4 regions of the Halothiobacillus diazotrophicus genome follow, and region 1 is predicted to be linked to each of the others. Evidence: predicted binding sites of a transcription regulator. Region 1 holds the regulator's gene; each other region holds the start of a gene.
The links. Region 1 encodes sigma-54, which starts transcription at its own class of promoters, with help from an activator protein. Its sites were predicted from a motif close to TGGCANGNTNCNTGCTT; they were not measured.
Positions count from the first base shown of each region.

Region 2: urtA (urea ABC transporter substrate-binding protein) is a predicted target of sigma-54. The motif match lies at 3,179-3,195, and genes of this name have one in related genera.
Region 3: A9404_RS00200 (ANTAR domain-containing response regulator) is a predicted target of sigma-54. The motif match lies at 5,226-5,242, and genes of this name have one in related genera.
Region 4: A9404_RS13210 (pilin) is a predicted target of sigma-54. The motif match lies at 3,882-3,898, and genes of this name have one in related genera.

Region 1 is NZ_CP016027.1:241,988-250,077, forward strand. It holds gene A9404_RS01075 (c-type cytochrome) at 1-272, opposite strand, end outside; gene A9404_RS01080 (HPr family phosphocarrier protein) at 517-786, opposite strand; gene A9404_RS01085 (PTS sugar transporter subunit IIA) at 844-1,236, opposite strand; gene rapZ (RNase adapter RapZ) at 1,236-2,129, opposite strand; gene A9404_RS01095 (hypothetical protein) at 2,218-3,096, opposite strand; gene A9404_RS01100 (PTS sugar transporter subunit IIA) at 3,136-3,618, opposite strand; gene hpf (ribosome hibernation-promoting factor, HPF/YfiA family) at 3,785-4,075, opposite strand; gene A9404_RS01110 (RNA polymerase factor sigma-54) at 4,094-5,602, opposite strand; gene lptB (LPS export ABC transporter ATP-binding protein) at 5,810-6,544, opposite strand; gene lptA (lipopolysaccharide transport periplasmic protein LptA) at 6,559-7,170, opposite strand; gene lptC (LPS export ABC transporter periplasmic protein LptC) at 7,167-7,838, opposite strand; gene A9404_RS01130 (KdsC family phosphatase) at 7,853-8,090, opposite strand, start outside.
Region 2 is NZ_CP016027.1:1,088,176-1,096,265, forward strand. It holds gene urtC (urea ABC transporter permease subunit UrtC) at 1-812, opposite strand, end outside; gene urtB (urea ABC transporter permease subunit UrtB) at 831-1,757, opposite strand; gene urtA (urea ABC transporter substrate-binding protein) at 1,851-3,095, opposite strand; gene fmdA (formamidase) at 3,736-4,971, shown strand; gene A9404_RS04880 (FmdB family zinc ribbon protein) at 5,048-5,392, shown strand; gene A9404_RS04885 (TorF family putative porin) at 5,486-6,211, shown strand; gene A9404_RS04890 (glycine-rich domain-containing protein) at 6,500-7,165, shown strand; gene A9404_RS04895 (sensor domain-containing protein) at 7,333-8,090, shown strand, end outside.
Region 3 is NZ_CP016027.1:58,840-66,929, reverse strand. It holds gene A9404_RS00230 (DUF1134 domain-containing protein) at 1-415, shown strand, start outside; gene A9404_RS00225 (YidH family protein) at 520-891, opposite strand; gene A9404_RS00220 (uracil-DNA glycosylase family protein) at 990-1,613, shown strand; gene A9404_RS00215 (ABC transporter ATP-binding protein) at 1,630-2,421, opposite strand; gene A9404_RS00210 (ABC transporter permease) at 2,450-3,454, opposite strand; gene A9404_RS00205 (CmpA/NrtA family ABC transporter substrate-binding protein) at 3,514-4,929, opposite strand; gene A9404_RS00200 (ANTAR domain-containing response regulator) at 5,390-5,968, shown strand; gene A9404_RS00195 (MFS transporter) at 6,249-7,529, shown strand; gene A9404_RS00190 (bifunctional protein-serine/threonine kinase/phosphatase) at 7,543-8,090, shown strand, end outside.
Region 4 is NZ_CP016027.1:2,336,775-2,344,864, forward strand. It holds gene rfbG (CDP-glucose 4,6-dehydratase) at 1-382, opposite strand, end outside; gene rfbF (glucose-1-phosphate cytidylyltransferase) at 343-1,116, opposite strand; gene tviB (Vi polysaccharide biosynthesis UDP-N-acetylglucosamine C-6 dehydrogenase TviB) at 1,169-2,458, opposite strand; gene mtgA (monofunctional biosynthetic peptidoglycan transglycosylase) at 2,501-3,208, opposite strand; gene A9404_RS13210 (pilin) at 3,347-3,811, opposite strand; gene A9404_RS10340 (HAD-IIB family hydrolase) at 3,930-4,814, opposite strand; gene A9404_RS10345 (HAD family hydrolase) at 4,811-7,009, opposite strand; gene A9404_RS10350 (glycoside hydrolase 100 family protein) at 7,006-8,090, opposite strand, start outside.

The DNA.
Region 1 (8,090 bases):
CGTGTACCGTCCGCATAGTCCGTGAGTTGTTCGCTCAGGTAGGCGGCACCCATGCCGGCCAGACGGGGAAAGTTGGCGAGCGGATTCCCTTGGCCCTGGGTGCCGTGACAGGTGGCACAGGCCGGAACGCTCCCGATGCCATGGGCGGCGATCTGTGCGCCGGTCAGGTCTGCAGCCTGAACGTTCAATGCGGCCGACAGGCCGGCACCGAGCCCCAGAAGCACGCCGATCATTCGCGCCCGCGGGGTGCGGGCAGTCTTGGGTGATGTCACGTTCCAATCCTCCTCGAGGTTGTTAGACGAGGGGTGCGCGCCGAAGCACGGGCCCTCCGGTCGGGCATTAGCATGCATCGCCGCAAATTCGCGAACCGCCGGCCATTGCCGACAGGGGCGCCCGCAACACGCGGATGGACATGCGTGGTTTGAATGTAGTTGATGTTTTTTACTCTCGCGCTCATGGGCATCCGTGATTTTTTTTGGGCGAGTGAAAACGGGATTTATGGTCAGAGGTGCGCCATCATTCAGGTTCGCCGAACCGGTTCTCGATCAGTTCGCGTAGCGCCGTCATTGCTTCGTTTTCATCGGCACCTTCCGTGGCGATCCGAATCTCGGTGCCCCGGGCGGCGGCCAGCATCATGAGTCCCATGATGGATTTGCCGTTCACGACCTTGCCGTGACAGATCACGCTGATCTTGCAGCTGAACTGCGAGGCCGTCGTGGAGAATTTGGCGGCCGCGCGGGCATGGAGCCCCAGTCGGTTGATGATTTCGATATTTTGCTCGGGCATGCGCTATTCCCTTTCGGTCGTCCTGAGACGATGGATTCCCGCGGTGACGGACAGGGATTAAATCCCATCCCCTTCGATGATGCCTTCACGACCGCCCGTCGCGACCCGCTCGGTCATCTGGGGGAGGTTCAGCTGCGGGTAGTTCATGGCGCGGACCACCATGGGCAGATTGACCCCGGAGATGACCCGGACACGGTTCTTGTCTTTTAGTCGATGGGCGATGTTGGAGGGTGTGGAGCCGTACATGTCGGTGAGGACCAGTACGCCGTCCCCTTCGTCCAGATCCGCAATACGACGACGCGCGCGGTTGAGCAGGTCGATGGGGTCGTCATCCTGATGGACGGAGAGCTCGCCGGCGGGCATGGGAATCTTTTCCAGCATGTCGGTGGCGGTTTCGAGTAACTGCTCGCCAATTTTGTTATGACAAATCAATAGGATGCCAACAGTCATTATCGCTCCGTTTCTAAATCACGATGTCGGATGAGGATATTGGGAAAGGCGGTCTTCAGATCCGTATAGAGATGCTCGACCATGTAGACCGACCGATGCTTGCCGCCGGTGCAACCGACGGAACAGGTGACGTAACTTCGATCGGTCTGCGTGATGGCGGCAAGCGTGTCGCCCAGAAATCGTGCGAGATTCGCGCGCGTTTCGTGGGTGATGGGGTGCTGCTCGAGGTATTCGATGACCTGGGTCGTCTTGCCGCCATGGGGCCTGAGATCCGGTAGCCAGTGCGGGTTGGGCAGGTGGCGGATATCGAACAGGAAGTCGCTGTCCAGCGGAATGCCGTTCTTGAAGCCGAAGGATTGCAGCAGGATCAGCGGACCGCGCCGGGCGCCTTCGAGGATCCGGTTGCGGATATCCTCACGGAACTGGTGGATGCTCGTATGGCTCGTGTCGATGATCAGGTCGGCCTGATGGCGCATCGGGGCCAGCAGTTCGGCCTCCCGCTGAATGGCTTCGAGCAGATGTTCGACCTTCGGGGAAAGCGGGTGGCGTCGTCGCGTCTCGCTGAATCGGGCAACGAGGCGCGCTTCGCTGGCTTCTAGGAAGAGACTCTGTATCTTCAGGTTTTCATAGGTTTTCCGAAGACTCTGGATTCGTGCCGGCAGGGCATTCAGTGCGGCTTCAGGCGAGCGTGCATCGATACTGATGGCGATCCCGCGCGCATTGATCTCGCCCTGCCTGAAGAGCAACAGGAGATTGTCCAGCAGTTCGGGGGGCAAGTTGTCGATGCAGTAGAAACCTGCATCCTCCAGGGCTGCCAGGGCAATAGATTTCCCGGAGCCCGATTGTCCGGTGACAATCAGTACGGTTTCGGGGATGGCGAGCATGTGTTGCATTGGCGCTAGTGTATCTGTATCCGGACCCGGTGCCGACTATTACGTCGACATTGTGCCGGATAGCGGGATCTGACCACCAGCGCGCCGCTCATTTTTCCGGGTAGGGGTGCCACTGGGCGGCATACGGCTGGCCCAGCAGGCGCTCACCGGTCGTCGATCGTTCCAGATTATGTTGACGGACCACGGTTTCGACGAAGACGGCGATGTTTCGACCCGGAGCCACGGGTAATCGGAACAATGGGAGCTCTTCACCGCAAATGCTCACCTTGCTCCGTTCGCCATGAAGCCGGGACTCGGCGCGCATCGACCGATGGTCCGCCGCATACAACTCGATGATCAGGCGGAGGTTTTTTCGCTTTTTCAGGGCGTTGTCGCCAAACAGGGCGCGGACATCGATGATCCCGAGGCCGCGGACTTCCAGATGGTCGCGGATGGTTTCCGGGCAGCTTCCCTCGATGCCCTGATTGCCGCGCACGAAGCACGGCGCGTCGTCCGCGATCAGACGGTGGCCGCGGGAAAGCAGTTCCAGGGCCAATTCGCTCTTGCCGATACCCGATTCCCCCGTGATCAGTACACCTGATCCGGCAACCTCCATGAAGACGCCATGCTGCCAATGTTGCGTGGCGCTCTGCCGATGGGTCCTGAGCCATTCGGAGATTTCGTCCACGGTCATCGTGCAGTGGAGGATGTTGGCGGCCGTACGGGCTTGCGTGGCAACCCAGGTCGGAACCTCCTCGGGGGTGATGTCGCAGAGAATCCAGATTTCGGCATAGGTCGGAACCGGATCATTACGCTCGCTCAGGGCGCGCCGTAACGGTGCGTCGATCAGGGCGATCGGTTTCGGATCGAGGGGGTTCAGGCGATCGAAGGCGGACTCTGGGTCGAAGAGACGGCGATAGACCGGGTCCCGGGTATCCGTCGGGTGTTTGGCGTCCAGAGGCTGAATGACGGGGACGGCGCGGTGCATCGGGTGGCTCAATGCGGATATCGCGACAGGAACCGACGCTTATTCGGCATCGGCGGCTGGCGGATCGTGCAGCCATTCGATGAGCAGGTTGCGCACGCGCTCGGGGCTTTGCGCCTGCATGATGGCGTCACGGTCATCCGGGCTGGACAGGTGCTCTGCCAGGGAGCCCAATACCATCAGGTGTGCTTCGGGGCATTCTTCCGGGACGATGAACCCGATAATCAGATTGACCGGCTCGTTGTCCGACGCACCGAAATCGATCCCTTCGGTCAGGCGGATCAGCGCGCCGCGCGGACGCAGCGTTTCGCTATCCCGGCCATGGGGAATCGCGATGCCATGGCCGATTGCGGTACAACCCAGCCGTTCGCGTTCGATCAGGATTTCGTAGATGTGGGTCGCGCTTTGGCCGCCCAGTTGGTCATCGGCCAGCAGGCCGGCGAGAACTTCGAGAACCCGTTTGCGGCTTTGATAGACCTCATCGATCAGAATGTGCTGCAAGGGGAACAGTTCAGCGATGTTCATGAAGCACCTGTTCGCAGGTTGGAATGCTGTGGGTGAGCGGGACGGGACCGGTAAAAATCGAGCAAGAGGATACTCCAAAAAGTCAGTCGGGGCACGCAAGTGAATGCGATACCCCGATTAATTGGCTCATGGTTGTGCGTTTATCGAGCGTAAGATCGTGTCTCGATCAGCGGTGCTCGGTCATTTTTTCCTTGTGCTTGACGATCTGGCGGTCCAGCTTGTCGACCATGGCGTCCACGGAGGCGTACATGTCCTCGGAGGATGCGTCGGCGTGGACATCGTTGCCGCTCATGTGCAGTGTGGCTTCTGCTTTCTGGATCTTCTTTTCCACCGTCAGAATGACATGAACGTTGATCACCTTGTCGAAATGTCGCTTGAGCCGCTCGAACTTGTTTTCCACATGGTCCCTGAGCGCATCGGTGATGTCGACATGATGTCCGGTGATTTCAATTTGCATGGTGAGCTCCTTTAGGCCTTAGATCAGGCGCTTTCGGTCGGTGGACGAGGCGATGCCCATCGCCTCGCGGTACTTGGCAATCGTGCGCCGAGCGACATCGATGCCTTGTTCGGTAAGCAGGTCGGCGATCTTGGCGTCCGACAAGGGCTTGCGGGGGTTTTCCTCATTCACCAGCTTCTTGATCATGGCGCGAATGGCCGTGGCCGAACATTCGCCGCCGTCGCTGGTGCCGACATGACTGGAGAAGAAGTACTTGAATTCGAAGGTGCCGCGCGGGGTCAGCATGAACTTCTGGGTGGTGACCCGACTGACCGTCGACTCGTGGAGGGAGAGTTCGTCGGCGATTTCCCGGAGGACGAGGGGCTTCATCGCCACTTCGCCCTGTTCGAGAAATTCTGTCTGATGGGCGACGATGGCCCGGGCCACGTTGAGCAGGGTTTCATTCCGGCTGCGCAGACTCTTGATGAACCAGCGCGCTTCCTGCAGATGGCTGCGGATGTAGCTGGCGTCCTCACCGCGCGAGCTGCGGTTGATCATGCGGGCATAGGTCTGGTTGACCCGAAGTTTCGGCGCGATTTCCGGGTTCAGGTCCACATGCCAGGCATTGTTCCGGAAACTGACCAGCACGTCCGGAATCAGGTAATCCGCTGCGACGGAACCGACACTGGATCCCGGTCGGGGATCGAGGCCCTGCAGAATCATCAGGGCGCCTTCAAGCGCGGTCTGATCCACGCCGAGGGCCCGTTGTGCCTGTTGGTACTCGCGCTGGGCAATGGTTTCGATGAGGTTCTGTTCGCAGATCCGCATGGCGACGTCGCGATAGGGCAGATCTTTCGGTTTGTGCTGCAGCTGCAGGCAGAGGCATTCGTTGAGATCTCGGGCGCCTACGCCAATCGGGTCGAGAGACTGGATGAGATGTAGGACGGTCGTGATGTCCTCGATCTGGAGGTTCGGCCAATCTTCGATCAGCATGGCGTGAATTTCTTCCAGGCTGTCCGCGAGGTACCCCATGTTGTCGATCGACTCGATCAGGGCGGCGGCGATGGCCGTATCGCGCTGCGTCAGATGGGTCAGGTGGATCTGACTCAGCAGATGATCCCGGAGGCTTTCGACGCCGCTGGAGGTCGTCGCGTAGGGATCGAATTCGTCGTGATTGTTTTCCGGCGCGCTGAATGAGGTGCTGCCGTCGGATTCGTAGTAGTCCTCCCACTGCGAATCCACGGTGAACGGATCCTCCGGCGTGGTTTCGTCCGTGCCCGAGAGCAGGGCTTCGCCGGCAAGCGCATTGGGGTCTTCCTGATAGTCCGAATCGACCGTCTCGCTGCCCTCGGCCAGTTCGGACGAGGGACCCTCGCCTTCAGAGAAGTCGTCAGTGTCGGCAATTTCCAGCAGCGGGTTGGTTTCGACTGCCTGCTGAATCTCCAGTGCGAGTTCCAGTGTGGAGAGCTGCAGCAATCGAATCGACTGCTGCAATTGCGGCGTCATCGAGAGGCTTTGCCCCAGGCGAAGTTCCAGGCCGGCTTTCATGACTGGGCGAGCCCGGCGTGATCTTGGGGCAAATGAATCTTGTCTGATGTTCCGTCGGCATCAGAGGTGGCTGGGTAGGGGATTGTCGATCGCAGGATTATGAACATGTGAGTTAGTTTAACTGAAAAACACGGTCCGCCAATATGGGATTGCATCTGCGCCAACGCATCGAATTGTCCCCGAGTGAATCGCCGCGAGCGGGCGTGATCAGAGGGTGAAATGCTGTCCGAGATACACCGCACGGACTTGCTCGTTGGCGAGAATCGCCTGGGGCGTGCCTTCGGCCAGGATCTGCCCATCGGAAACGATATAGGCACGCTCGCAGACGCCGAGGGTCTCGCGGACGTTGTGATCCGTGATCAAAACGGCGATGCCGCGCTCGCTCAGATGCGTGACGATCCGCTGGATGTCGATGACGGATATCGGGTCGACGCCAGCGAACGGTTCGTCCAGCAGAATGACGCTGGGGTTAGCGGCCAGTGCCCGAGCAATTTCAACCCGCCGACGTTCGCCCCCGGAAAGGGCCTGCCCGAGATTGCGACGGATGGAGCGGATATGCAGTTCGCCCAGCAGGCTTTCCAGTGTCGTCTGTCGTTGAACTGGGCTGAGATCGCGCCTCAGCTCTAGCACGCCCATGATGTTCTGCTCGACGGTGAGCTTGCGGAACACCGATGCCTCCTGCGGGAGGTAGCCGAGTCCCAGGTGGGCTCTTTCGTCCACCGGCAGCAGGGTGATGTCCTGCCCGTTCAACCAGATCTGCCCCTGATCGGCGGCAACGAGGCCGACGATCATGTAGAAACTGGTCGTCTTGCCGGCGCCGTTCGGCCCGAGAAGGCCGACGACTTCCCCCGCCTGCACTTCCAGCGAGACGCCTTGGACGACGGCACGCGCGCCGTAGTGCTTGACGAGGGACTCCACGAACAATACGGGTGGCTGCTTCATGTTCTGGTCTTGCATTACGGTTTGACGGATTGCGTCGAGGTATTTCCGGATGGTGTGTCATCCGTGGATGACGGGTTTTCCTTCTTGTTCCGCGGCTGGATGGTGACATGCACGCGGCCACCGTTATCGGGGCCTCCGGCCTGAACGACTTCATCCTTCATGTTGTAGGTGATGCGCTGGGCGGCGAGACGATCGCCCTGACGGTTCAGTTGGGCATTTCCGGTCAGGACGATTTTCTGTTCGGTCGCCAGGTAGGTGGCGTGGGTGGCGGAACCCTTCACCAGCTGGTTTTTTTCATCCAGTTCCTGAAAGGTGGCGGGCTTCCCGTCCAGTTCGGCGCGAACCAGTTGACCGTTCTTGACGTACAGCGTGGCCTTGTCGCCGGTGGCATGCAGGCTACCCTGATCGATGACGACCTGACCGGTATAGACGCTGGTGCCATTCTTGTAGTCGGTGATTTTTTCGTTGGCCGACACCTCGATCGGCTTGCTCCGGTCGGCCTTGGCGGCAAACGCGTTCGGGCTTGCCAGTGCCAGGGCTGCCAGCGTCAGGGCGATCAGCGACGTCCCCGTTCGTGATGTCGGGTACTCCTGCAGTGCGGGCGTGTGGAATGGGTTCTGTATCATGGCTGCGCTCCGAGGGCGGTCTGGTCCTGGGAAGAAGGGGAATCGTCTGGTTGACGTGTCGCGGGGGTTGGTGTCTGTACTGTTGCGGCGGGACGATAGCTGTCCTGAACTTGGGACTGTTCGAGTCGCTGTTCCCGGTAGTTCAGACGGAAGCTTGTGGCGTCGCTGGACCAGACCGGGTTGCCCTGGTCATCGAGTTCCGCGAACCGGCTCTTGTCGTCACTGCGTGCGGTGTCCGTTCTGGGCGAGATGTCGAGCGTCTCGCTGCGGAAACGGAGTGGACCCTGCCGATTGTACGCGGCGCGTTGCCCGATTACCCCGCCGCTCAAGCGGATGTCGGTCAGCGCCTCGTCGGCCGTGCCGATCGGTGCGGCGAGTCGCCATGGCGGCCCGGCGTGCTGGCGGTCCGAGACGATGAGTTCGGGGGCTGACATCGCATACCCACGATCGCCCGTATCGTGCTGTACGGTTTTGCCATGGAGCGTCCACTGGAGCTGGCCGGATGCCCCGAACTGTCTGGCGACAAATCCGGTGAAACGCTGGTCGGTTTCTGCTGCATGTCCTGTTTGCGGGCCCGCATGTTCCAGATTGTTGCGCCAAAGCAGGAACCCGAGCACCACGAACAGCAGTGTCGCGAGCGTGATCTGACTGATGACGTTCTGGGGCACGGTTGACGTCGTTCCTACTGATGATCGGCGATGACGGTCGACCAGGCGTCGCGGGCATCGATAAGTAGATCGATGAACTCGCGGACGGCACCCTGTCCACCGCCCAGGGTCGTCACCCAGTCCACCCGGGCGCGGATGGCGGCGGGCGCATCGGCCACGGTTGCGGAAACACCGGCGCGGTTGAGCATGGGGAGATCAATCACGTCGTCGCCCATCACGGCAATGGCCTGGAGCTCGACGTCCAGGGTTCGA
Region 2 (8,090 bases), 850 kb from region 1:
AGGGTGAACATCGCCCCACCGATCGCCGAGATCACCGCCGCGAGGGCAAAGATGAAGATCTTGTAGTTGGCAACGTCATAGCCGGAGAAACGCACACGGTCTTCCTTGTCGCGCATCGCCAGCAGCAGGCGCCCGAACTTGGACGTCATGACGAACTTGCTCAGCAGGATCACACCGATCAGCAGCAGGCCGTTGACGTAGTACAGGATGTACTTGGCCGAATTGGTGTTGATGTCCCAGCCATGCATCGTCTTCAGGTCGGTGATGCCGTTGATGCCACCGGTGAAGCCCTGCTGACCGACGATGAGGATGGTCAGAATCGCCGCGACCGCCTGGGTGATGATCGCGAAGTACACGCCACCTACCCGACGCTTGAACATCGCTGCCCCGATGATGTAGGCGAAGATCGCCGGCACCACGAAGATCGCGATGATCGCGAACGTGAGACTGTGGAAGGGCACCCAAAATAATGGCAGCTGCGTGACCTGGTTCCAGTCCATGAAGTCCGGAATGCCGGGCGTGGTCTGCTTGGCGGTACTGATCGGATCGGATGCCTCAAGCTTGAGAAACATCGCCATGCAGTAGCCACCGAGGCCGAAGAACACCCCTTGTCCCAGACTCAGGATGCCGCCATGGCCCCAGAGCAGGACCAGGCTCACCGCCGCGAAGGCGTAGGTCAGGTACTTGCCGACCAGGTTCAGTCGGAAGATATCCAGGAACAGCGGCAGAATCGCAAAGATCAGCAGCGAAAGGACCAACAATCCCAGCGCACCCTGTCTGCCGCCAAGCCATCTTTCGTAAAAGGTACTCATGGTTCTTTCTCCTACCCCTTACTTCCGGACCTTGCTGGCGAACAGACCTTCCGGGCGCAGCATGAGGATCACGATGATGGTCAGCAGAGTGACAACCTTGCCCATCGCGTTGGTCATGAAGAACGTCAGGATCGACTGTGCCTGCGAGATGCTGAACGCAGAGGCAACGGTACCCAGCAGGCTGGCAGCGCCACCGAACACGACCACCAGGAAGGTGTCGACGATGTAGAGCGAGCCACTGGTCGGGCCAGTTGAGGCAATGGTGGTGAACGCCGCACCGGCAACACCGGCCACACCGCAACCCACGGCAAAGGTCATGCGGTCGACCTTCTGGGTATTGATACCCACGGCACCAGCCATCATGCGGTTCTGAGTGGTCGCACGGACCTTGAGCCCCCAACGGGACTTGTACAGCGAGATGATCACGGCCGCAGTCACCAGGATGGTGATGGCCATCACGAACAGCCCGTTGATCGGGATGTCGATGCTCGGCGTCGGCGACCAGGAACCCATCAGCCAATCCGGCAGGGTCGGGCTGACTTCGCGACCACCAAAGGTTGAACGGAAGATCTGCTGCATGATGAGGCTCAGGCCCCAGGTTGCCAGCAGCGTGTCCAGAGGACGTTTGTACAGGTGTCGAATCAATATGAATTCGACGAAATACCCGACGATGAACGCAATCGCGAAGGCCGCGAAGATGGCCACCACAAAGTAGTAGGGCATGAAGGCAGGGAAGTACTGCTCCGTGACCTTCGAGATAACGTAAATCGTGTAGGCGCCGATGGTCATGAACTCGCCATGAGCCATGTTGATTACGCCCATCTGGCCGAAGATGATCGCCAACCCCAGGGCCATCAGCAGCAGAACGCTGAAGAGGCTGAGGCCTGCGAAGCCTTGCATGACCAGGATGGACCCCCAATCCGACCATGAATAACCAAGCAACATGGAAGATTCTCCTGTGCAAAATTGTCTACAGGGCGGGCAGTGCCCCGGTCAGGAAAATCCGACCGGAGGCGCTGCGCACACCCGACTACCTGCTTAGTAACCCTTGGGGAACGGATTCGGCATGATGTACGGCGAGGTGTAGACGATGTCGGCCTGACCGTCGGCACGCCACTCACCGATCCGCAGACGGGTCTTCAGGTGGTGGTTGGGCTCGAGGTAGACCATGCCTTCCGGTGCGTCGAAGGTGATCTTGCCGCTCTCTTCAGCCTTCACGACCTTGTCGGTATCGAAGCTGCCCGCCATCTCGACCGCCTTCTTCCAGAGCCACGGACCCTCGTAGGCCGCCTGGGTCACGTCGCCGATCGGCGCATTGGCGCCCCACATCTTCTTGAAGTCGGCGACGAAGGTTTTGTTCTCCGGCGTATCCAGGGACTGGAAGTACTTCATTGCGGAGTAGAAACCGAGCAGGTTCTCGCCGCCGATGCCCTGGGCTTCATCCTCGGTAACGGACAGGGTCAGAAGGGTCTGCTTCTTGCCGGTAATACCCGCAGCCTTGAGCTGCTTGAACCAGGCAACGTTGGAACCGCCAACCACAGCGGCATAGATCACATCCGGCTTCTTCAGGCGGATCTTGTTGATGGTGGAACCGAACTGGGTGCTGCCCAGCGCAGCGTATTCCTCACCGACGATCTTCCCGTGCAGGACGGTTTCGATGTACTTGCGGGCGAGCTTCATGACCGTACGCGGCCAGATGTAGTCGGAACCGATCAGGTAGAAGGTCTTGGCATGCTTGTTCTTGGCCACCCAGTCCAGACCGGCGAACACCTGCTGGGTCGCTTCCTGGCCGGTGTAGATCACGTTCTTGGATTGTTCCAGGCCCTCATAGAAGGTCGGGTAGTACAGCAGACCGTTATCCCGCTCGAGAACCGGCAATACCGCCTTGCGGGAAGCGGAGGTCCAGCAACCGAAGATCGCGGCGACATGGTTGTCCTCCAGCAGCTTCTTGGCCTTCTCGGCAAAGGTCGGCCAGTCGCTCGCACCATCTTCCTGAATGATCTTGATCTTGCGACCCAGCACACCGCCCTGGGCATTGATCTGCTCGATCGCCAGCTTCTCGGCCTGCTGGGCACCCGTTTCACTGATGGCCATGGTGCCGGTCAGCGAATGCAGGATGCCGACCGTGACCGTGTCGTCCGTGACGGCCATACCGGTGGTATTCACTTCGGCGGTGGGCGGCCCGGCATAGACCGAGGACACCAGCAATACCGAAGACAGTGTCAGGCCATAAGCGGCCACGCGCACACTGCGCCAAATTCCCGATTGATTTTTCTTAATCATATTGATAGCTCCTGATTTAACACCGGCTAGGCGTTTTTCTACGAATAAGACACAAAGGGAAAAAATCCCTTCGCCAAACAACAAAGCAGAAACCGTGCCACTGAAAATACGCACACCAACGGAGAGAAAATCAAAGACGAATACCGATAGGGATTAATACCCAAAGAAAAGTCATCGAATCGGGAACAACGGGATATCTCAATCACTTACGGACGCCCAACACCCGATCAGTCAGGCCTGAATCGCGGGCATGCAGGCATGATCCGTGGCAACCCTCAACATAAATAATTCTTTATATACAACATGTTACCCGTTTTAAATCAACATCTTGCGTATACAGAAACAAGCTCAACCGGTGGCGTGACGCGATTGGCGCAGATTGTCGCGTTACATTTCGTGACATTTTCAGAATGTCACGTGCCATTGACAGATCAACTTGGGAAATTCGGCGCAAATTAAGCAGCAAAGCGCTTAAAAACGATTGGCACGGTACCTGCTACTTAGATCTTCGACAGCGAATTCTATTGACCAAGAATACGCAAAAAAAGCGGTCGCAAATCGTTTACTCATAATCAATGGATAAACGAAACGCCACTAAATAGAAAATCGACCACCAACCAATGCGACGGAGATTGATCCCATGGCGGAAAAACTGATCAAGATTGATTTTTCACAACCCCCGGAAGCCCATGACTGCATCCACAATCGTTGGCATCCCGATATCCCGATGTATGCCTGGGTCAAGCCCGGCGACGATTTCATTCTTGAGTGCATGGACTGGACCGGTGGTCAGATCAACAACAACGACTCGGCCGATGACGTCCGGGATGTGGATCTGACCAAGGTCCACTACCTCAGCGGCCCGATCGGCGTCGAAGGCGTCGAACCGGGCGACCTGCTGGTCGTGGACATTCTCGACGTCGGAACCCTCGAGCAGTTCCAGTGGGGCTTCAACGGACTGTTTGCCAAGGAGAACGGGGGCGGTTTCCTGACCGAGCACTACCCGGACGCGCGGAAATCGATCTGGGATTTCAATGGCATCTACACCTCTTCACGGCATATTCCGGGCGTGAATTTCGCGGGCATCATGCACCCGGGCCTGATCGGTTGCCTGCCGTCGAAGGAATTGCTGGCCGAGTGGAACAAGCGCGAAGCCGCCCTGATCGCCACGGATCCCGAGCGGGTTCCGCCGCTTGCCGCCCCCCCCTGCGCCGAGACCGCCCATTTGGGCCAACTCAAGGGCGATGCCGCCAAGGTCGCGGCGCTGGAAGGTGCCCGGACCGTTCCGCCGCGCGAACATGGCGGCAACTGCGACATCAAGGATCTGACCAAGGGTTCCCGGGTCTTTTTCCCGGTCTACGTCAAGGGCGGTGGTCTATCCATGGGCGACCTGCACTTCTCGCAAGGTGATGGTGAGATCTCCTTCTGCGGCGCCATCGAAATGGCCGGCTGGATCCATATCCGCGTAGACGTGATCAAGGACGGCGTTGCCAAGTACGCCATCAAGAACCCGATCTTCAAACCGAGTCCGCTGCAACCGAACTATCAGAACCATCTGATTTTCGAGGGTATTTCCGTCGACGAATCCGGAAAGCAGCATTATCTGGACGCGCACGTCTCCTACCGCCAGGCCTGCCTCAACGCCATCGAGTACATGAAGAAATTCGGTTACACCGGCGCCCAGGCCTATTCGATTCTCGGCACCGCGCCAGTTCAGGGCCACATCAGCGGCATCGTCGACATCCCCAACGTCTGCGCCACCTTGTTCCTGCCGACGGACATCTTCGATTTCAACATCGATCCCTGCGCCGAAGGACCGACGAAGTCCGTCAAGGACAACAAGGACATCCCGGTTTCTTACTGGGCGGACAAATAGCGGTCGGCAGCGTCTGGCGGCGCCCTTCTCAGCGCCGGCAGACCAGTGACCCATCGAATACCGAACGGAGGCATCCATGCCCATCTACGAATACCAGTGCAAAAACTGCGAACGCCAGTTCGAGCAAATGCGCGCCATGGCGGAATACCGCGATCCCTGCGAATGCCCGTGGTGCGGCCATGAAGCCGGTCGAATCCTGCTGACGGCCCCGAGACTGAACGACATGAAGGCCAGCGTCCGCAAGGCGCACCAGATCAACGAACGCAGCGCACATGAACCCCGATCAACGGCCCGGCATCAATGCGGCCCGGGCTGCAACCACAACCACAAAGCCAGCGCCGCCAAGGCCGCGACAACAGAGCAAGGAGGTCCACACCTGAAGATGCAACCCGGCAAGCGCCCCTGGATGATCGGGCATTGAGGCAGCCCCGCGACACCCAACGCCAACCGCCGACTGTTTCCCAAAAATTTTGCAACCCTGAAACCTAAACGCCCCATGAGGAGCATTTGAACTATGAAAAAGAAAATCCTTTCCCTGCTTGTTGCGTCGGCCGTTGCGGCGCCCCTGATGAGCACCCTGGCACAGGCGGACTCGTTTACCGGCAACATCGGCGTCGCGTCGAAGTACATTCTGCGCGGCATCACCAACTCGCCGGAAAACGAGAATGCCGCGCTGCAAGGCGGTTTCGATTACGGATTCGACAGCGGCTTTTCCCTCGGTTACTGGGGTTCCTCGCTCGGTTACTCGGATCCGGGCAAGTCGAAGGGCTTCGAAAACGACTTCTATGGTGGGTACAACAACAGTATCGGCGATTTCAATTACGGCATCGGCGTCGTTCACTATGCCTACATCAACATTTCCCACTCGGACGGAACCGAGGTTTATGGATCATTGGGTTACGGCCCGCTGACCTTCGGCGCCAAGACGCTCGTGAAGGATGTGGCCTGGGGCAACAAGGGCGATACGTACTGGACGCTCGACTTCAACCACGCCCTGCCGAAGGGCTTCACCTTCGACACCATGCTGGGCTACTACACCTACAAGAATAGTGGCAAGTACATCGCCTCTACCCCCAAATCCAGTGCCTTCCGCTACGCCGATATCGGCCTGTCCCATCCGATCGGCAACACCGGTGCGGTCATGGGTGCGCACTACATCATCGGCGGCCAGGACCGCAATGGCGTCCATCAGAAAAATGCCGTGTGGTTCAACATCAGCTACAGCTTCGATGTGAAATAACACCAAACCATTCCTCTTGGCCTTTGGCAGATTGCAACAAGACGGTTTGTCCTTCTCACATCGATACCACAAGAAAGCCGCCCTGCGCGGCTTTCTTTCTGTCTGTCTGTCGATCGCCCGCCACAATCCGTCATCTTTTCAATCAGAGCGGCAAGCGCGTTCGATCAATTCACGCACACCCAGGCAGTGGCGTCACGCCCCTCCCCCCGATCTTTCCCGTACACTGGACACTCATAATGGATGCGCTGAATAGGGCGATGGCGTAGCACGGGTGAACAGGGAGTTTGCATGACTGCATTGATTGTCGTTTTCATCATTCTGCTGGTACTGACGCTGCTCGTTCGTCACGGCTGGAAAACCGGACAGCGCCGGTTCATCGAGAACTATGCCTTTCCGCCATCGCTGCGTGGCAAGGTCAAGCATCGATACCCCCACCTCTCCGAACACCAGCTGGATCTCGTTTTCGACGGCCTGCGCGATTATTTCCTGCTCTGCCAGAGGGCTCCGAAACAGATGGTGGCCATGCCCTCCCAGGTCGTGGACGTCGCCTGGCACGAGTTCATCCTGTTCACGCGGGCCTACAAGAATTTCTGTCAGCGCGCCCTGGGGCGATTCCTGCATCACACCCCTGCCGAGGCGATGAAATCCCCGACCGTGGCACAGGAAGGCATCAAGCGCGCCTGGCGCCTCGCCTGTGCGAAGGAAGGCATGAAACCCACGGCAGCCGCGTATCTGCCGCTGCTGTTCGCCATCGACGATCTGCTGCAGATCGAGGATGGCTTCCGCTATCGCCTCGATTGCATGGATCCGACATCCCCCCTGTACGGAACCGGCTATTGCGCCGGCCACATCGGTTGTACTTCGGGTTGCGCGGGCGGTGGGGATTCCGGCATGGGCGGGAGTGACGGGGGCAGTGGGTGTGGCGGTGGTGGCTGTGGTGGCGGGGGCGATTGAGCGTTCCGAACTCGCGTTTCCGTCATGACGACGGCCATAACCCGCAGAAAAATCAGGGTCATGCCGACACTCCGGACCCTTCGCGCTTTGTGGCTACATCTGCCAAAATCTACGAAAGGCATACCACCATGAGGCCAATGATGGCAGAAACGTCAAACAGAGAGTTATTGCGCACATATTCCGGAATCGCGGCATTCCTACTGGGCGCGATTGCGATACTGGGCTGGTTGACCGGTTATGCTCCGCTGATCCATATCCAGCCAGGCTGGAAACCCATGGTACCCGCCACGGCGCTGAGCTTCATGCTCAGTGGTTTGCTGATCGGGATACGGCGATCGTCCACGACCTACGACAACCGGAGTCGCTGGCTCGAAAATCTATTGGCCAGCGTCGTATTCCTACTGATTGGCATCCGCGGTCTCGCCCTGCTTGGCGGAATGGAAACGGACGCAACCCAAACGCCCCTCTGGACCTGGCTGTACGAGAATCAGGGGCAGATGTCCGCCCCGACTGTCTGGGGCTTCCTGATTTTCCTCGCCGGTTACCTCCTGGCCCGCCGGGCCAGATCAAAACACGCAGTACTGGCGGCGCAAATTTTGTCAGGGTTACTGATCGGCGGAGGTCTGGTTTTCGTCTTTGCCTACACCATCAATCTCCAACAGCTCTTCGAATCCGAATTCTTCACGTTTGGTCTGGTCTGGCTGAGCATGCCCACGGCCATCGGACTCTTGCTGCTGGGTCTGGGGGTTTGGGATATTGCCCGTCAACGCACGCAGCCGAAGGTGTCGATCACGAACGTCGAGGCACAGGCCGGCCAGATCTATCGCGCCACGGTCGTGGTGATCACCCTCACGGCCCTGGCAACCGGTACGCTCGGAATCGTCTTTCTCGAGGAAACGGCGCTTAACCAGTCCAAGACGGACAT
Region 3 (8,090 bases), 180 kb from region 1:
CGCCAAACTCATGGACAAGGCCTTTGCCGAATATGGCCGGCCCAACGCCTACATCAAGGGGGAGGAAGGCGGCGGTGCATTCGTGTTCGGCGTCCGCTACGGCAAGGGCGAACTCGTGACGAAATCGGGCTTCAAGACCACCGTCTACTGGCAAGGCCCCTCCGTGGGCTGGGATTTCGGCGCCGATGCCGGCAAGGTATTCATCCTGGTCTACAACCTGCCGCAACCGGACCTGATCTATCAGCGCTTCGCCGGTGTCAACGGCTCGCTGTATTTCGTCGGTGGCCTGGGCATGAACTACCTGCGTTCACAGGATATCGTCGTCGCCCCGATCCGCGTGGGTGTCGGCATGCGACTGGGCGCCTCCGTCGGCTACATGCAGTTCACCAAGGATCACTCCTACATACCATTCTGAGCCCCGCCCCGACGGCACCGCTTTCAGACGACGCAAAGGCGCGGACTTCCGCGCCTTTTCTTTTTTTGCCCCCTGCAAATCCCACAACGCACGGGGGCCGGTGATCAGGCCTGGTGCGTGAACAGATAGCCGGTCAGTGCCAACCCGAGCAAAGCCACCAGGGCATTGGTCAGCACCCCCATGTGCACCCAGTACCCGGGCGGAATCTCGACGGGTCGCAAGGTATCGAGCGTCGTCCGGTACTGCTTGATCGCCACCGCACACACGACCGCGCCCAGCAGGATGAAGGAAAGACCGATCCAGAACGATACCCCCCGGGACATCTGGGCCGGGGGCATCTTGGCGAGCATGTTGACGAAGAGATCGAACCGTTCGATCACAAAACCGAAGGCCATCAGGGTCAGCCCGGTCCGATTCCAGGCCATGAGCGTACGCTCCGCCGCGAAGAATACCCGTGGATCGTTCAAGTCCGACATCTTGCCCCCCTGCCCTTCATTGACGCCCCGCCCTCAGGCTCGCACACCTGCGACACTGCTTGTACTCTAGCCCGATTCGATGAAAAAAGGCGCCGATCATGCAAAACCTTGAGGAGCTTCTGACCGAAATCCGGGATTGCCGCCTCTGTGCGCCCCACCTCCCGCTGGGTCCGCGTCCCGTTCTGCAGGCAGCCGAACTCGCGAAAATCCTGATCGTGGGACAGGCGCCCGGCACGCGGGTGCACAAGACCGGCCTGCCTTTCAACGATCCCAGCGGAGACCGCCTTCGGACCTGGCTGGGCATCGATCGCAGCCAGTTCTATGACCCGACTGCCATGGCCATCGTTCCCATGGGGTTCTGCTATCCGGGGACAGGAAAATCCGGCGACCTGCCCCCGAGGCCGGAATGTGCCGACACTTGGCGTGCGCCCCTGCTGGCGCGGCTGCCCAACATTCGATTGACCGTCGTCATCGGCCGCTACGCCATCGCCTATCATCTGCCCGACTATGGGCGGAATCCCGGCGTGTCGACAGTGGTGGCGGATTGGCAGAAACACTGGCCGGACATCATCCCCCTGCCGCACCCCAGCCCGCGCAACAACCGCTGGCTGAAACAGCATGACTGGTTCGAGCGCGACGTGATTCCCGCGCTGCAAAAAAGGGTGGCGGACATTCTCATGCCCGCCACCCCGTTGAATCCGTCCGAACGCGCCATGCCTTGAGGGCGATGCGGCCACGCTATGCCGGCTTGCGCTGCTTCTCGTACAGGAACTTCAACACCTCGTGCCGATAGTGGTTGTACTGGGGATCGTCCGCCAGGGCCAGCCGGTCGCGCGGACGCGGCAGCTCGACCGAGAGAATCTCGCCGATCGTCGCCGCCGGACCATTGGTCATCATCACGATACGGTCGGAGAGCAGCACCGCCTCGTCCACGTCGTGGGTGATCATGATCACGGTGTTCTTGAGATCCGCCTGGATCTCCATCAGCGAATCCTGCAGATGCGCCCGCGTCAGGGCGTCCAGCGCACCGAACGGTTCGTCCATCAGCATCACCGAGGGCTGCATCGCCAACGCACGGGCAATCCCCACCCGCTGCTTCATCCCGCCGGAGATCTGATCAGGCCGCTTGTGCATGGCATGGTCCATATGCACCAGTTTCAGGTTGTGCTCGATCCAATCCTTCATCTCGGCCTTGGTCTTCTTTCCCTTGAACACCTGCTGCACCGCCAGTTCGACGTTCTCGTAGGCCGTCAGCCAGGGCAGCAGCGAGTGGTTCTGGAACACGACGGCACGCTCGGGACCCGGTTCGGTCACCTCCCGGTTTTCCAGCAGGACGCCGCCTTCCGTGGCCTGATACAAGCCGGCGACGATGTTCAGCACCGTCGACTTGCCGCAGCCCGAGTGGCCGATCAGCGAAACGAACTCGCCCCGATCGATCTTGAGATCGACCTTGTCCAACGCCCGGAACATACCGTTCGACGTGGGGAAGTCGATCGAAACCTGACTTAATTCCAAGTGGGCCGTACTCATCTTGATTTACTCCTCAATTCTTATTCGTTCAACGCAGTACTGCGCCCTTGTCCCAGGAAACCCAGCGTTGCAGCATGAGCATGATGCGATCGAGGATGAAGCCGATCAGGCCGATCACGATGACCGCCACCATGATGCGGCTGAGCGAATCGGAAGAGCCGTTCTGGAACTGATCCCACACGAATTTGCCCAGACCCGGGTTCTGCGCCAGCATCTCGGCCGCAATCAGCACCATCCAGGCGATGGACAGGGAGAGGCGAAGACCGGTGAACATCATCGGCACGGCGGACGGCAGCACGATGCGGCGCACATGGGTCAGCCAGCCCAGACGCAGGACGCGGGATACGTTCTTCAGGTCCTGGCTGACTTGGGCCACGCCCACGGCCGTATTGATGATCGTCGGCCACAGACAGCACAGCAGCACCGTAATCATGGACACGAGATAGGACTTCGAGAACATCGGATCGCTGCTGACGTACACCGCACTGACGACGATGGTCACCAGCGGCAGCCAGGCCAGCGGCGACACGGGTCGGAACAACTGGATCAATGGATTGATCGCCGCATACAGCCCCGACGAAAGCCCGATGGCAATGCCGATCGGAATCGCGATCAACGACGCGACGATGAAGCCCGAAAGCACCGTGAAGAGACTGGTCCCGATCTGGCTGAAAAAGGTCGGCTGGCCGGTGTAGGGAATGATGACCGGCTTGTAGCTCGGATCCTTGGCCATCCGCTCGGCATCGCGCTCTTTCTGGCGCGCATAGAAAGCCGCCTCTTTTTTCTGAGCCTGTTCGTACTCCTGATACAGGTTGTCGGCCTGCGTCGCAACCTGCACCGGGCCCGGAAAGGTACCCAGCGAGGTATGAATCTGTTCGGCCACCACCGACCAGATCACCAGGAATACGGCGATCCCGATCAAGGGCAAACCCAAGGTTCGTCCCATGATCGCCAGCTGATCGCGCGGATTTTCGCCCCGCAGCAACTTGACGACCGGCATGAGAAAGGCCGGTAGAGACATGTTCTTAGTCATGGAAAACTCCCGAATGTGACTGGAAGGCGCCCGGCCACCCTGACCGGACGACCGACGCGTTAGATGGTCTGATCACCCTTCAGACCCAGGGTGAAACTCTTCAGGTACGCGTTGGGCTTGGTACCGTCGTAGGTCACGCCGTCGATGAAGTTCGCGGTAGCCGGCTTGTAACCCGTCTCCTTGGCGAAGTCCGGGAAGTCGGACGGCTTGAACTTGCCTTCGGCAATCAGGGCCATTGCCGCACGTTGATAGATGTCCGGACGGTAGACCGACTTGGCGGTTTCCGCGTACCAGGCATCGGTCTTTTCGGTCGGAATCTGACCCCAGCGGCGCATCTGGGTCAGGAACCAGACGGCATCCGAATAGAACGGATAGGTCGCGTTGTAACGGAAGAACACGTTGAAGTCCGGCACCTTGCGGATGTCCCCCTTCTCGTATTCGAAGGTACCGGTCATGGACTTGGCGATCACGGATGGATCGGCACCCACGTACTGCGGCTTGGACAGGATCTTCACCGCCTCTTCCCGATTGGCGTTGTTGTTCGCATCCAGCCAGTAACCGGCACGGATCAATGCCTTGACCACCCGAACGGCCGTGTTCGGATATTTCTTGACGAAATCCGCCGTCATGCCGAAGACCTTCTCCGGATTGTTCTGCCAGATTTCGTAGTCGGTGATCACCGGCACGCCGATGCCCTTGACGATCGCCTGCTCGTTCCACGGCTCGCCCACACAGTAGCCGTCGATGGTGCCCGCCTGCAGCGTCGCCGGCATCTGCGGCGGCGGCGTGACGGACAGCAGCACGTCGGCATTAAGCTGACCGGATGTATCGCCCTTGAGGGGATTGTAGAAGCCCGGATTCAGACCGCCCGCGGCAAGCCAGTAGCGCAGATAGTAGTTATGCGTGGATACCGGGAACACCATGCCCATCTTGAACGGCTTGCCTTCCTTCTTGTACTCGTCGACCACCGGCTTGAGGTATTTCGCCGAAATCGGGTGCACCGGCTTGCCATCCGGCTGCTTGGGCAGATTGGGCAGCATATCGGCCCACACCTGGTTGGAAACCGTGATGCCGTTGCCATTCAGATCCATGGAGTACGGCGTGATGATGTGGGCCTTGGTACCGTAGCCGATCGTCGCCGCCAGCGGTTGCCCCGCCAGCATGTGTGCGCCGTCGAGCGTGCCGCTCACAACGCCGTCGAGCAGTACTTTCCAGTTCGCCTGAGCCTGCAGGGAAACGTAGAGTCCTTCGTCCTCGAAGAAGCCCTTTTCGTAGGCAATGGCCAACGGCGCCATGTCGGTGAGTTTGATGAAGCCGAAGGTCAGTTGCGGCTTCTCGGGATAGCCGAGCTTTTCATCCGCCCACACGGGCATCGCTGCCAGACCGCTGCCGAGGGCGGTGCCGACTGCTGCGGCGGTCGCCGTCATTTTCAGGAAGTTGCGTCGCTGTGCGTTAAAAGCCTTTGAATCCGTCATGATCTTCTGTACCTCATCAAAATTTGCAAAAAAAAACGCCCACGCAGGACTATCCCGCGTGAGCGCCATTGCTCATCACCCTTCGATTAGCAGACAGACCACCGTTGGCCCATCAACGACAAACAACTATGCAAGACGGGTGCCAATTATTTTTCCATATAAAATACATATGGTTACCAATATTCACACGAGACCCCCCCCTGCCCACGCACCAGAATCAGACACGGCCTGCACTCGATTGGCGCGATATTCTTGGAGGGAGCAGGAAAATCGGGATAAAACCGTCTCGACCGATCTGGCTTGGCTTATGCTTGCTTTATGGCAAACGACATTGAAAAATTGCGGGCGCTGGCATGCTTCACGTTCTGCGCGATAGAACCCTGCCAGCCCACCTCACCGATCCAGTGGTTGCAGTGCTTTGCATTGGCGCCGTTGCAAAGGAAACCGAAATACGTCCAACATGGCACTGAAAGTCATCATCATCGACCAGAACCCGGATCGTACCGCCGTCCTGGAGCAGGCCATGCTCGACCTCGGCCACAAGGTCGTGGCACTGCTCGGGGCCAATGACGACATCCTGACGGCCGTCCATCAAAACAAGCCGGACGTCATCCTGATCGACATGGCGCTTCCCGACCGGGACACGCTCGAAGCCATGCGGCTGATCACGAACGAAATCCCCCGTCCGATCGTCATGTTCGCGGAACAAAGCGACAGTCAGACCATCAACGAAGCGATCGCCAGCGGGGTCAGCGCCTATGTCGTCGATGGGCTCGACCCCCGTCGGCTCCGCCCGATCATGGATGTCGCCATCGCCCGCTTCAAGGAGCACCAGGCGCTGAAATCCGAGCTGGAAACCACCCGCAACCAACTCGCGGAACGCAAGGACATCGAACGTGCGAAAGGCATCCTCATGCGGGCCAAAAATATGGACGAACCAGCCGCCTACGCCGCCCTTCGCAAGATGGCCATGGACCGGAACGCCCGACTTATCGAGATCGCCCGCATGCTGATTACTGCCGAGGAACTGCTGCGCTGAGCCGCATGAAGCCAGGCCGTCGCTGATCCATAGCCGCGAGACACGACGCGAACACACCGTCCTTGGCCGCCCCGGACGATGCGATCACCGGGGCTTACGCCCCAGGAAAAAAAATGCTCTAATGCCCGCCGTTGAACCAATGTGGGTTCAGCCGAAAAGTCGACAAAGGTGTCCAGAGCCGCCGAGTTCTCTCGCGCAGCCGGGCACCTTTTGTCTTTACCTAAGTCAAAGAACCCATCCACCGACAGCATTGCGCGGGCCCGATCCCGCAGGGAGCCCCATGAATCTCAAGGAATTCAAGCAGGCCGGCCACTGGCCCACGTTACTCGCGGCCTTTCTCTACTTCGACGTCTCCTTCATGGTCTGGGTGGTCCTCGGCCCGCTCTCCCTGTACATCACCCAGGATCTGAACATCCCGCTCAGCGAGAAATTCACCCTGGTGGCCATCCCCATCCTCTTCGGTGCCCTGCTGCGCATTCCTCTCGGGATGTTGGCCGATCAAATCGGGCCAAAGCGGGCGGGACAGTTTGCCCAGATCCTGGTCATGGCCGCCATGGCCTATGTGTTCCTGTTCGGCCTGCACTCCAAACTCGCCGTGGAAATCCTGGGCGTATTCCTCGGTCTGGCGGGCGCCAGTTTCGCCGTGGCGCTGCCCCAGGCGAGCCGCTGGTATCCGCCGAAATTCCAGGGCATCGTGCTCGGCATCGCCGGGGCAGGCAACCTGGGCGTCGTCCTGGATTCGATGATCGTGCCATGGCTGGCGGAGGTCTACGGCTGGCAACAGGTGTTCGGATTCCTGCTGATCCCCTTGGTCATCATCTTTATCGCCTACAGCCTGATGGCCAAAGACGCCCCCGAGGCGCGCAAACCCGTGACGTTGAAAAACTACGGTCTGCTCCTGCGCGACCCGGACAGCTGGTGGTTCATGTTCTTCTATTCGATCACCTTTGGCGGTTTTGTCGGCCTCGGTAACGCGCTGCCTCTGTACTTCACCATCTGGCACCACGTGTCCGGCATCACCGCCGGCCTGATGGTGGCCATCGTAGTGGCGGCAGGCTCCCTATTCCGTCCGGTCGGGGGTTACGTGGCCGATCGCATGGGCGGAATTCGCGCCCTGACGATTCTGTTCGGCATCGTCGCACTCAGCTATCTCACGGTCGCCTTCATGCCAAGCGCGGCCATGCCGCCTGCCGCCGACCTCACGAACGCGAAGGTCGCCGGATGGAGCCTGTCCACCATGCCGGCGATCGCCTGGATCTCGACCCTGGTGTTCTTCATCGGCGCCATCGGCCTTGGTATGGGTAACGGTTCCGTGTTCCAACTCGTCCCACTCCGCTTCCGTGGCGAAATCGGCGTGATGACCGGGCTGATCGGTGCGGCAGGCGGCATCGGGGGCTTTCTGCTCGCGAAGGCGCTTGGCATCTCCTACGGCAACACCCACAGCTTCATGCTCGGTTTCCTGGTATTTGCCGCCCTGCCCGTGATCGGCATTATCGGCCTGGTGCGTGTCCGCCACCGCTGGCGCACGACCTGGGGCGCCACCTCCGGCGCTCGAGTATGACGCACCCTCGAAGATGACCGACATCGAAACGCCTGGGCTGCAAGTCGACTTCGGTTTCGCGACCGATCCCGGTCGACGGGGAGAGAATCAGGATTTCGTTGGTGCAGTCATACCGAACGAACCGGCGCTCAGCCTTCGCGGGGCCACCTTCTGCGTGGCGGACGGCGTGGGTGGTCACGCAGGCGGTCGTATCGCCGCCGAGCTCACCGTCGGAAATTTTCTAGAAGGCTTTTATGCGCTTGCCGATACACTTGGCATCGAGGCGCTGGCGGCTCGCTCCCTCGGGGCAATCAACAGCTGGATCCATGCGCAGGGACGACAGGATCCGAATCTTTCAGGCATGGCTACGACATTTACGGCATTGATTCTGCGCGGCCGGAATCTCCATGTCGTCCATATTGGGGATTCCCGAGCCTATCTCCTTCAGGCGGGGCACTGTGAAATTCTGACCGAGGACCATACCCTCAAACAACCGGATCTTCAGCATGTACTCTATCGGGCCGTCGGACTCGAGGAGCAGATTCGCGTCGACCACCAAACCCGCGAACTTCAGGTCAACGA
Region 4 (8,090 bases), 810 kb from region 1:
GCAGGTTTGCTGATCCCATGACATTGGTTGACCATGTGTCAAGTGGATCTGTATACGACTGCCTTACCAACGGTTGTGCTGCTAAATGCAATACGATTTGAGGTTGGGCTTGAGCTATGACTTCTGCGACGGCGGTGGCATTTCGGATATCAAGTTCCACATGCGATATGCCTTCTTGCAGATTTGTTGCCTCGAACAAGTTGGGTGTTGTGTCTGGCGGGAGTGCTATTCCGGTAACTCTCGCGCCCATCTCTTTGAGCCACAAAGTTAACCAGCCACCCTTGAACCCCGTATGGCCGGTAACGAGAACTCTTTTTCCTGCCCAGAAGTCCTTATCTACCCTCACGGCCAGATCTTCCAGGGCGCATTTCCGGATTGCCATAGCTTTTCAAGCAGATTCCGTTCTCGCAATGTATCCATCGGCTGCCAGAAACCCCGATGCTCGAAGGCCATGAGTTGATTTCCTGCAGCCAGCGCTTGCATTGGAGGGCCCTCCCAGGGGGTCATGTCATCCTCGATCAAGTCGATTACTTTAGGGGACAGGACGAAAAACCCTCCATTGATGAGACCGCCTTCGCCTTGTGGTTTCTCATTGAACCCTGATACGGTGCTGCCGGACATCTCAAGGGCGCCATATCGGCCTGGAGGTGACACAGCGGTTATGCTGGCGATTTTTCCGTGTTGCTTGTGGAATTGGATGAGTTTGGTGATGTCGACATCTGCCACGCCGTCCCCGTAGGTGAAGCAGAAAGCCTCTTCCTCTTGGAGGTATGTCTTTACTCTTCTAAGCCGTCCCCCTGTCAATGTTTCATCGCCGGTATCCACGAGTGTGACACGCCATGGTTCCACTTTTTTCTGATGGACTGTCATCTGATTGTTTGCCATGTCGAATGTGACATCCGACATGTGCAGGAAATAATTGGCGAAGTATTCCTTGATCAGATATCCCTTGTATCCGCAGCAAATAAGAAAATCATTTACACCATGGCTGGAGTAAATTTTCATAATGTGCCAGAGGATTGGTTTCCCTCCGATTTCAATCATGGGCTTTGGCTTGAGGTGAGTTTCCTCTGAGATTCGCGTGCCAAGCCCCCCTGCCAAAATCACTGCTTTCATTAATCATCCTTGTCGGCGCACGAACCCTTGTGTCTTGTGAGTGCTAGCATAACTAGAGGCGCAGGTCGCATTTATTTGGTGTGAATATTTGTTTCAAGTCGTATAGAACATGTCCGGGTGTCCCTAGTGCCCGGATGGATAAAACTCCCATGTTCTGAAATTTCGTGTGTGCAACGGCGAGTACGATGCCATCGTATTGGCTACGCTCAGGGGTGTCGAGGAGTTCGATGCCATATTCTCGTCTTGCGCACTCCGGATCTGCCCAAGGGTCATGAACATCAACCATTGCGCCGTAATCGGCCAGTTCCCGGATGACATCAATCACGCGCGTGTTGCGCAGATCGGGGCAGTTTTCCTTGAAGGTGAGGCCCATGACGAGGATGCGGGCGCCCTGGACCCGGATGCCCTTTTTCAGCATGGCCTTGATCATCTGACTGGCGACATAGGCCCCCATGCCGTCGTTGATCCGTCTTCCTGCCAGGATCATTTCCGGATGATGGCCGACTTCCTGGGCCTTGTGGGTGAGGTAGTAGGGGTCCACGCCGATGCAGTGTCCGCCCACCAGGCCAGGCCGAAAGGGCAGGAAATTCCACTTCGTTCCCGCTGCTTCCAGCACGGCCCCGGTGTCCAGTCCCAGCTTGTTGAACAGGATGGCCAGTTCGTTGATCAGCGCGATGTTGACGTCGCGTTGGGTGTTCTCGATGACCTTGGCGGCCTCGGCCACCTTGATGCTCGGCGCGAGATGCGTACCGGCGGTGATGATGCTTCGGTACAGGTCGTCAACGATCCGTGCGGTTTCCGGTGTGGAGCCGGAGGTCACTTTCTTGATGTCGGGCAGTCGGTGGGCCTTGTCGCCGGGGTTGATTCGCTCCGGGGAGTAGCCGCAAAAAAAATCCCGGTTGAAGACCAGGCCGGAATGGCGTTCGAGCACGGGGACGCAATCCTCTTCCGTGGCGCCCGGATAGACCGTGGATTCGTAGATGACGATATCGCCGGGCTTCAGGGCACGGCCAACGGTTTCGCTGGCGCGGAGTAAGGGCGACAGGTCGGGGCGTTTGTGCACATCGATCGGGGTAGGGACGGTGATGATATAGACGGATGCGGCCTGTAAGGCTTCAGGGGCATCAGTGAAGAAAAGCTTGGTCGCCGCCTGTAGCTCGTGCGTTGCGACTTCCATCGTTCGGTCGATGCCCTGTTGCAATTGCGTGATCCGCGTGGGGTCGATATCGAAGCCAATGACCGGGCGTTGCTTGCCGAATTCGACGGCCAGGGGGAGGCCGACGTAGCCCAGTCCAATAATGGCGATGGCAGGTTGGGGCGAGGTGAGCGTTGAGTCCGTCATGTGTAGCCTAAGCTTGCTTCCTACAAGGTTCGCCGGAGTATATCAGGTTGGGATTCGAGATAGGCGCATACGCCCCTCGACGGCCCTGATACGGTTCTGCAGCCCTCGGCTGGTGGGATTGTCCTGATAGAACCGGGGATTGGGGAGCATGGCGGCGAGAAACGCGGCTTCGTGTGCCGTCAGTTGACTGGCCGGTTTGTGGAAATAATGCCGGCTGGCGGCTTCGATTCCGTAGATCAGATTGCCCCATTCGACCACGTTCAGATACAGCTCGAGAATGCGCTTTTTGCCCAGTGTGGCTTCCAGCATCAGCGTGATCAGGGCTTCCTCGCCCTTTCGCCAGAGTGTTTTGCTCGGTGAAAGAAAAAGATTGCGGGCCAGTTGTTGGCTGATGGTCGAACCGCCAGCGGCAAACGCTCCTTCGGCCAAATTTTTCTCGAAGGCGTCCTGGATGCCGGTCAAGTCGAACCCCCAATGATCCATGAACCGGTCGTCTTCTGAGGCAACCACGGCCCGCTTGGCAATGGGCGCTATTTGCGAATAGCGTACCCAGCTGTAATCGAGACGCGCGTGAGGATTGACCGAGTGGATCAGCGCCAAGCGTTCGCGCATGTACGCGGTGCTGGTGGGGTTGTGATCCCGTAAGTACCAGATCTGGGTAAAAAACCAGACCTGGATCAGGATAAAAAACAGCAGAAGTAGCAGTACGGTGCTTGTCAGTATTCGACGAACAAGGGGTTTGGTTCTCATGCGCTAAAGCATAACCGCGATAAAACGGGAACTGTTTAAAATTGACAATTTTGGATGTCGTTGGCTGGTGCCGAGTGTCTGTTCGTGACACAGGATGCTTGGTTCATGGGAGTGGAACCAAGCAATGCTTGCATGGACTCACCGCCAGGCTTGAGGCAGGTATCGAGAGTCAAAGCCGCAGGCTGCCTGCCAGCGAATTGCACCTGCTGAGCTTGTTATCGGAGACAGCGTGCATTTCTTTGCAGTGCCGGCGATGGCCGTGTTTGCCTTGTTGCCGTAGACCAGTTCAATCTTTCCGCCGTTAATGACCGCAACAGAATGAGTGTAATTTCCATTTATCGATGTAGGCGCTGCTAACCCTAAAGAGGTATTGTTCCCGGGAACACCGCTATTGGGGAAATTGGGATGGGAACTCTGCCACTCTGCCAGAGCCAGTTGGGGGCCGCTCGAGAGGGTGATGCCTTCGGCAACCTGGGAGCGAATGATGTAATCCTGATAGGCATATAGGGCAATGCTGGCCAAAATCCCCATAATGGCGATGACGATCATCAGTTCGATGAGGGTGAAGCCACGTGCGGTTCGAAGCGTTGACGAGTGGTTCATGATTTGTCTGTCCCTGTGAATAGTTTGGTGGAGCTACATGCCGGGTGGCTGGGTATCCCTCCACAGGGGTGAGCATTTTCCGGGCCAACTTGAATTGCTGGCGCGTCTCGTCTCTGGATTATGGTTTGCCGGCGGTCATCCATCCGAGCGTTTCGGGGAGGTAGTGGGCCAGTCCCTCGAGGACACCCGCCGAATAATTCCCGTTCATGCCCAGAAAGTGCCCTTTGGCAAGGTACAGGGTGTTGTCCAGTCCGGCGGCCTGCACGGTCTCGATCGCCTTGGATTTGACTTCGGGTTCTGCGTTGGCGACCAGGATGCCGTTGATGTGGCTGGTCAGGGCGTGCAGGTCGTTGCCCGAGTCTCCTGCAAACACCGCCCTATCCTGGCTGTATCCCTGCTGCTGGATGAGGAACTCCATCGCGTGGAATTTGCTGGCGTTGATCGGTAGAACATCCAGAAGCCCGCGATCGGCCATTTCGTCGTAGGACCAGATCAGGCGTGCATTGATACCCAGGCGCCACAGACGTCGTTGGATCTCGGCTTCGAGAATGTCGGGGTTGGCGGAGCGATCCACGTAGTAGCTGGCCTTCAGCATGCCCTGCTTCTCGCGCTCTTGGGGCGAGAGTGCCGTAAGGTCCTGAAACAGGTCGGTAATGTCGTCGTGCGTCATGCCGCTCCAGTCTGGCGCGATTTCTGCGGTCCAGGCCGGCCAGGAAACCCAGTTTTCCCGGACGAGGCCTTGGCTGGGTGATTTCGGAGTGTAGATCGTCGTGCCGACGTCGCCGACGATGAACTCGGGGATCGGGAGCGACCATTCTGCAATTCCGTCAAGCACGAGCCCCAGATCCCGGCCACTGATCAGCGTGAGATGGACTTCCGGGTGCCGGCAGACTTGGTTGAGCAGGGGGCGGGCCTCGGTCGATTCAGGTTGTTTGCCATTGGGAATCAAGGTGCGATCCAGATCGCAGCACAGCAGGATCGGGTGGCCCGTATGTTCGCTCATCCGTGAATATCTCGCTCAGGGGATTGGTTCGTGGCAGCGTCGGTCGCCTGTGGTTCGGGAAGCGTGCAGGCGCCGAAGAAGTCGTAGTGGCGCATGGCCTGGCGGATACCGGCGGCATACGTATCCTTGCTGAACATCACCCGTTCCAGGTCGATCAGGCCTGGTAGGTGGATTTTGCCGTCCGGTACGACCACCGCACCCAGGGTGTGTCCACGCAGCATGTCTTCATCGGTAAGCACGCCGCCTGCGACCAGAATATGGTCCAGTGGGATGTTCCACTGGTGCGCGAGATACCTCAGCGCAAACCCCTTGGAGGCGCGCTGCGGGGTGATCAGCAGTTCGGCCGGGTTGATGCGCTGGATGCGGGCGCCGATATCGGATTCGAAGAAACGCGTTTCGAGCGCGGTTTGCCCGATGAATGCCTCGTGATCGTCAATCAGGGCATGGATGGCGAAGATGCCCTGAACGCTACGGGGCCCCAAACGTATGCCGGGCGTTTCCTCGAGCAGGTTGAATATCCGGTCCGGTTGCCAGTTCTGACTGATGTGCTGACTCCAGCCACGATCCCGGGAGAGGCGGGCACCATAGTGGATCTGGGTGCCGCCTCGCGTGACCAGGACATCGGGCGGGGGGAGTTTCAGGCGCTTCAGCTGTCCGAGCACTTCGTGCCGCGGGCGGTCCGAGGCAATGCCGAAGGCGACCTGACGGCGACGTTGACGCAGTTCGGCCATGAGTTCGCGCAAGTCTGGATCGTCCGGATTCTGTCCGAGGGCGGAAAGCTCGACCAGCAGCATCCGGTCGACCAGGATGAGCTCGGGGCGTGCCTGCATGGTGGGCGCAGGCAGCGGGCTTTCGTTGAGCAGGGGCTCGATCGCCTCGAGATAGGCGTTGACGTGATTGCTCCAGGCGTAGTGCTGCCGGACGCCGTTGATGCCGTTGCGGGAGTAGGTCTGCCACCGCGCCTTGTCCTTCAGCAGTGCCAGGAGTCGCTCGCCGATCTCGTCGGCATCCAGTGGATTGATGAGCTCGCCGTTGGCGCAGGCCTTGATGATGTCCTGGGGGCCCCCGTCCTCGGTGGCGATGATGGGGGCGCCACAGGCAGCCGCCTCGATCAGCGTCAGCCCGAACGGTTCGGTCAGCGCCGGATTGATGAACACCCCTCCCGTTTGCGTGACGTAGCGATAAAGATCGGGAACGTCGTCGGCGTCGTGGTGGCGCGGATAGGCGCATTGTCCGTAGAGATCGTAGCGGTCGATGAGCAGCAACAATTCCGTCAGCACCTGGCGGGAGCCGGGGTCCATGTCGCGGATGTCGTCTCGGTTGCCCGCGACGATGACGAGGTTGGCCTGGTCCCGCAAGGCCGCATTCTCGCCATAGGCCCGCACCAGGGTCCCGAGATTCTTGCGTTCGTCGGGACGGGAAAGCGCCAGTACGAACGGTTTGTCCGGGGTCCGGAGAAAGCGGTTGAGCTCGTTGGCGATGGGCGGCGGGCTTTGATCCGATGGTGGGGAGAACCGCGCCAGATTGACGCCGGGGGCGATCACGCGCATGCGTGCCTCATCGGCCCAATCGTACAGTCCGTACTGCTCCTCGATCTCGTGCTGGGTGCTGGTCACGATCAGGGCGGAAGCGGCCAGCGTTTCCTCTTCCGTGCGGATTCGTCGGGAGAGATTGTATTTTTCTTCGATGGTGGTGGCGGACTCGCCCTTGGCCAGCAGGCGCTGACGCTTGACGCGGCCGAGGGAGTGCCCGGTGAAGACGAGGGGTACGCCCAGATGGTGGGCCAGACGTACGCCCACATAACCGGCATCGGCATAGTGGCTATGGACGAGGGCCGGGGCAAGGCCGGTGGCCTGAATATGGTCGAGGGCGCCGTCGACGAGGCAATTGAGGTACTCCCACAGCTGTTCCTTGGGGAGATACTCGTCCGGTCCGGCCGATATGCGCACGATCCGCGCGCCATCCCCGATATCCTCTTCCGGTTCGGCGTAATCGCTGGACACGCGTGGGTCGACGATGCGGCGCGTGATCAGATCGACGCGACCGACCCGTTTGTCCCGCGCCAGAGCGCGCGCGAGTTCGACGACATACAGGGTTTGGCCGCCGGTATCGGCGTCCCTGCCCAGTTCAAGATCGTGTCCACGAATCAGGCCATGCACACTGATCAGGACGATATACAGTGGTTCGCCGTTCATGAAGCTGCAGTCTCCGAGAAGCCCAGTCGGTGCAGGTTGTCGGGGTCGTCCAGCAGGTGCTGTGCAAATATGAGGCCGGTGGCGCTCCATACCTGGTGCAGGTTCGCCTTGCGCCCCATCAATCGCCCATGGCGACCATCGTAGTATTCCGGCCACCCATCACGCAAGAGCCGATCCTCCGCGATCTCGAACGCGCGTCGGGCGAGATCCTCGCGACCGCTGGCAATTGCCGCCGCCGTCAACGGCCAGATCAGTACCGGCCAGTTGCCGCCATTGTGGTAGGACCACGGGATGTTCTTGGGGTCGGAACCGGTGATGAGCCGCCATTCGTGCGATTCGATTGCCGGGTAGACCAGTTTCATGGGCATGCGGCCGATCAGATCGTCCCATCGTCCTTCGATCAGATTCATGACGCTCTTGGCCTGCTCCGGTGCGGCGAGTCCGGCGACCAACGCCAACAGGTTGCCCTGGGAAAAGAAGCGGAAATCGATGCGACCGGGGCCCAGGTTGCCCACGAAATAGCCGGCGTCGTCCGGTACCCAGTCAGGTACCCAGCCGGGGATGGACTCCGGGTAGATATTGAACAGGTTGTCGACGTCCTGGCCGAACATTTCCGTGGAAAAGCGGTACACCCGATTGAGCACGTCCATGTCCAGCCAGTAGTAGTTCTGGATGTAATCCTTCAGGACGTGGCGACGGCGTACGGCCAGGTCGATCAGCCAGCGGTTGCCCTCGTCGGTTTCCAGCAGTTCCGCGCAGCGCAGGGTCATGTCGAAGAGGGCCTGGATTTCGATGGGGTGGCCGTTCACGCCCATGCGACGATCGATCATGAACGATCCATCCGGTACGAGCAGGGTGGGGAACACCTCGAAACGGCTTTGCAGGCACAGGCTCAGGATCATGCGCAGCATGCGCTGGACTTCCGGTGTCCGGGCAAAGCCCCGGTCGCCGGTGCTCTGGACGTAGGCGCGCAGGAGGATGGCCCACCACATCATGGAATCCACAGGCGCGACCCGGCCGATGGCTCGGTCCCCGAAATCGGCAATCAGGTTTTCCTCGCCGGACGCGTTCTGCATCACCC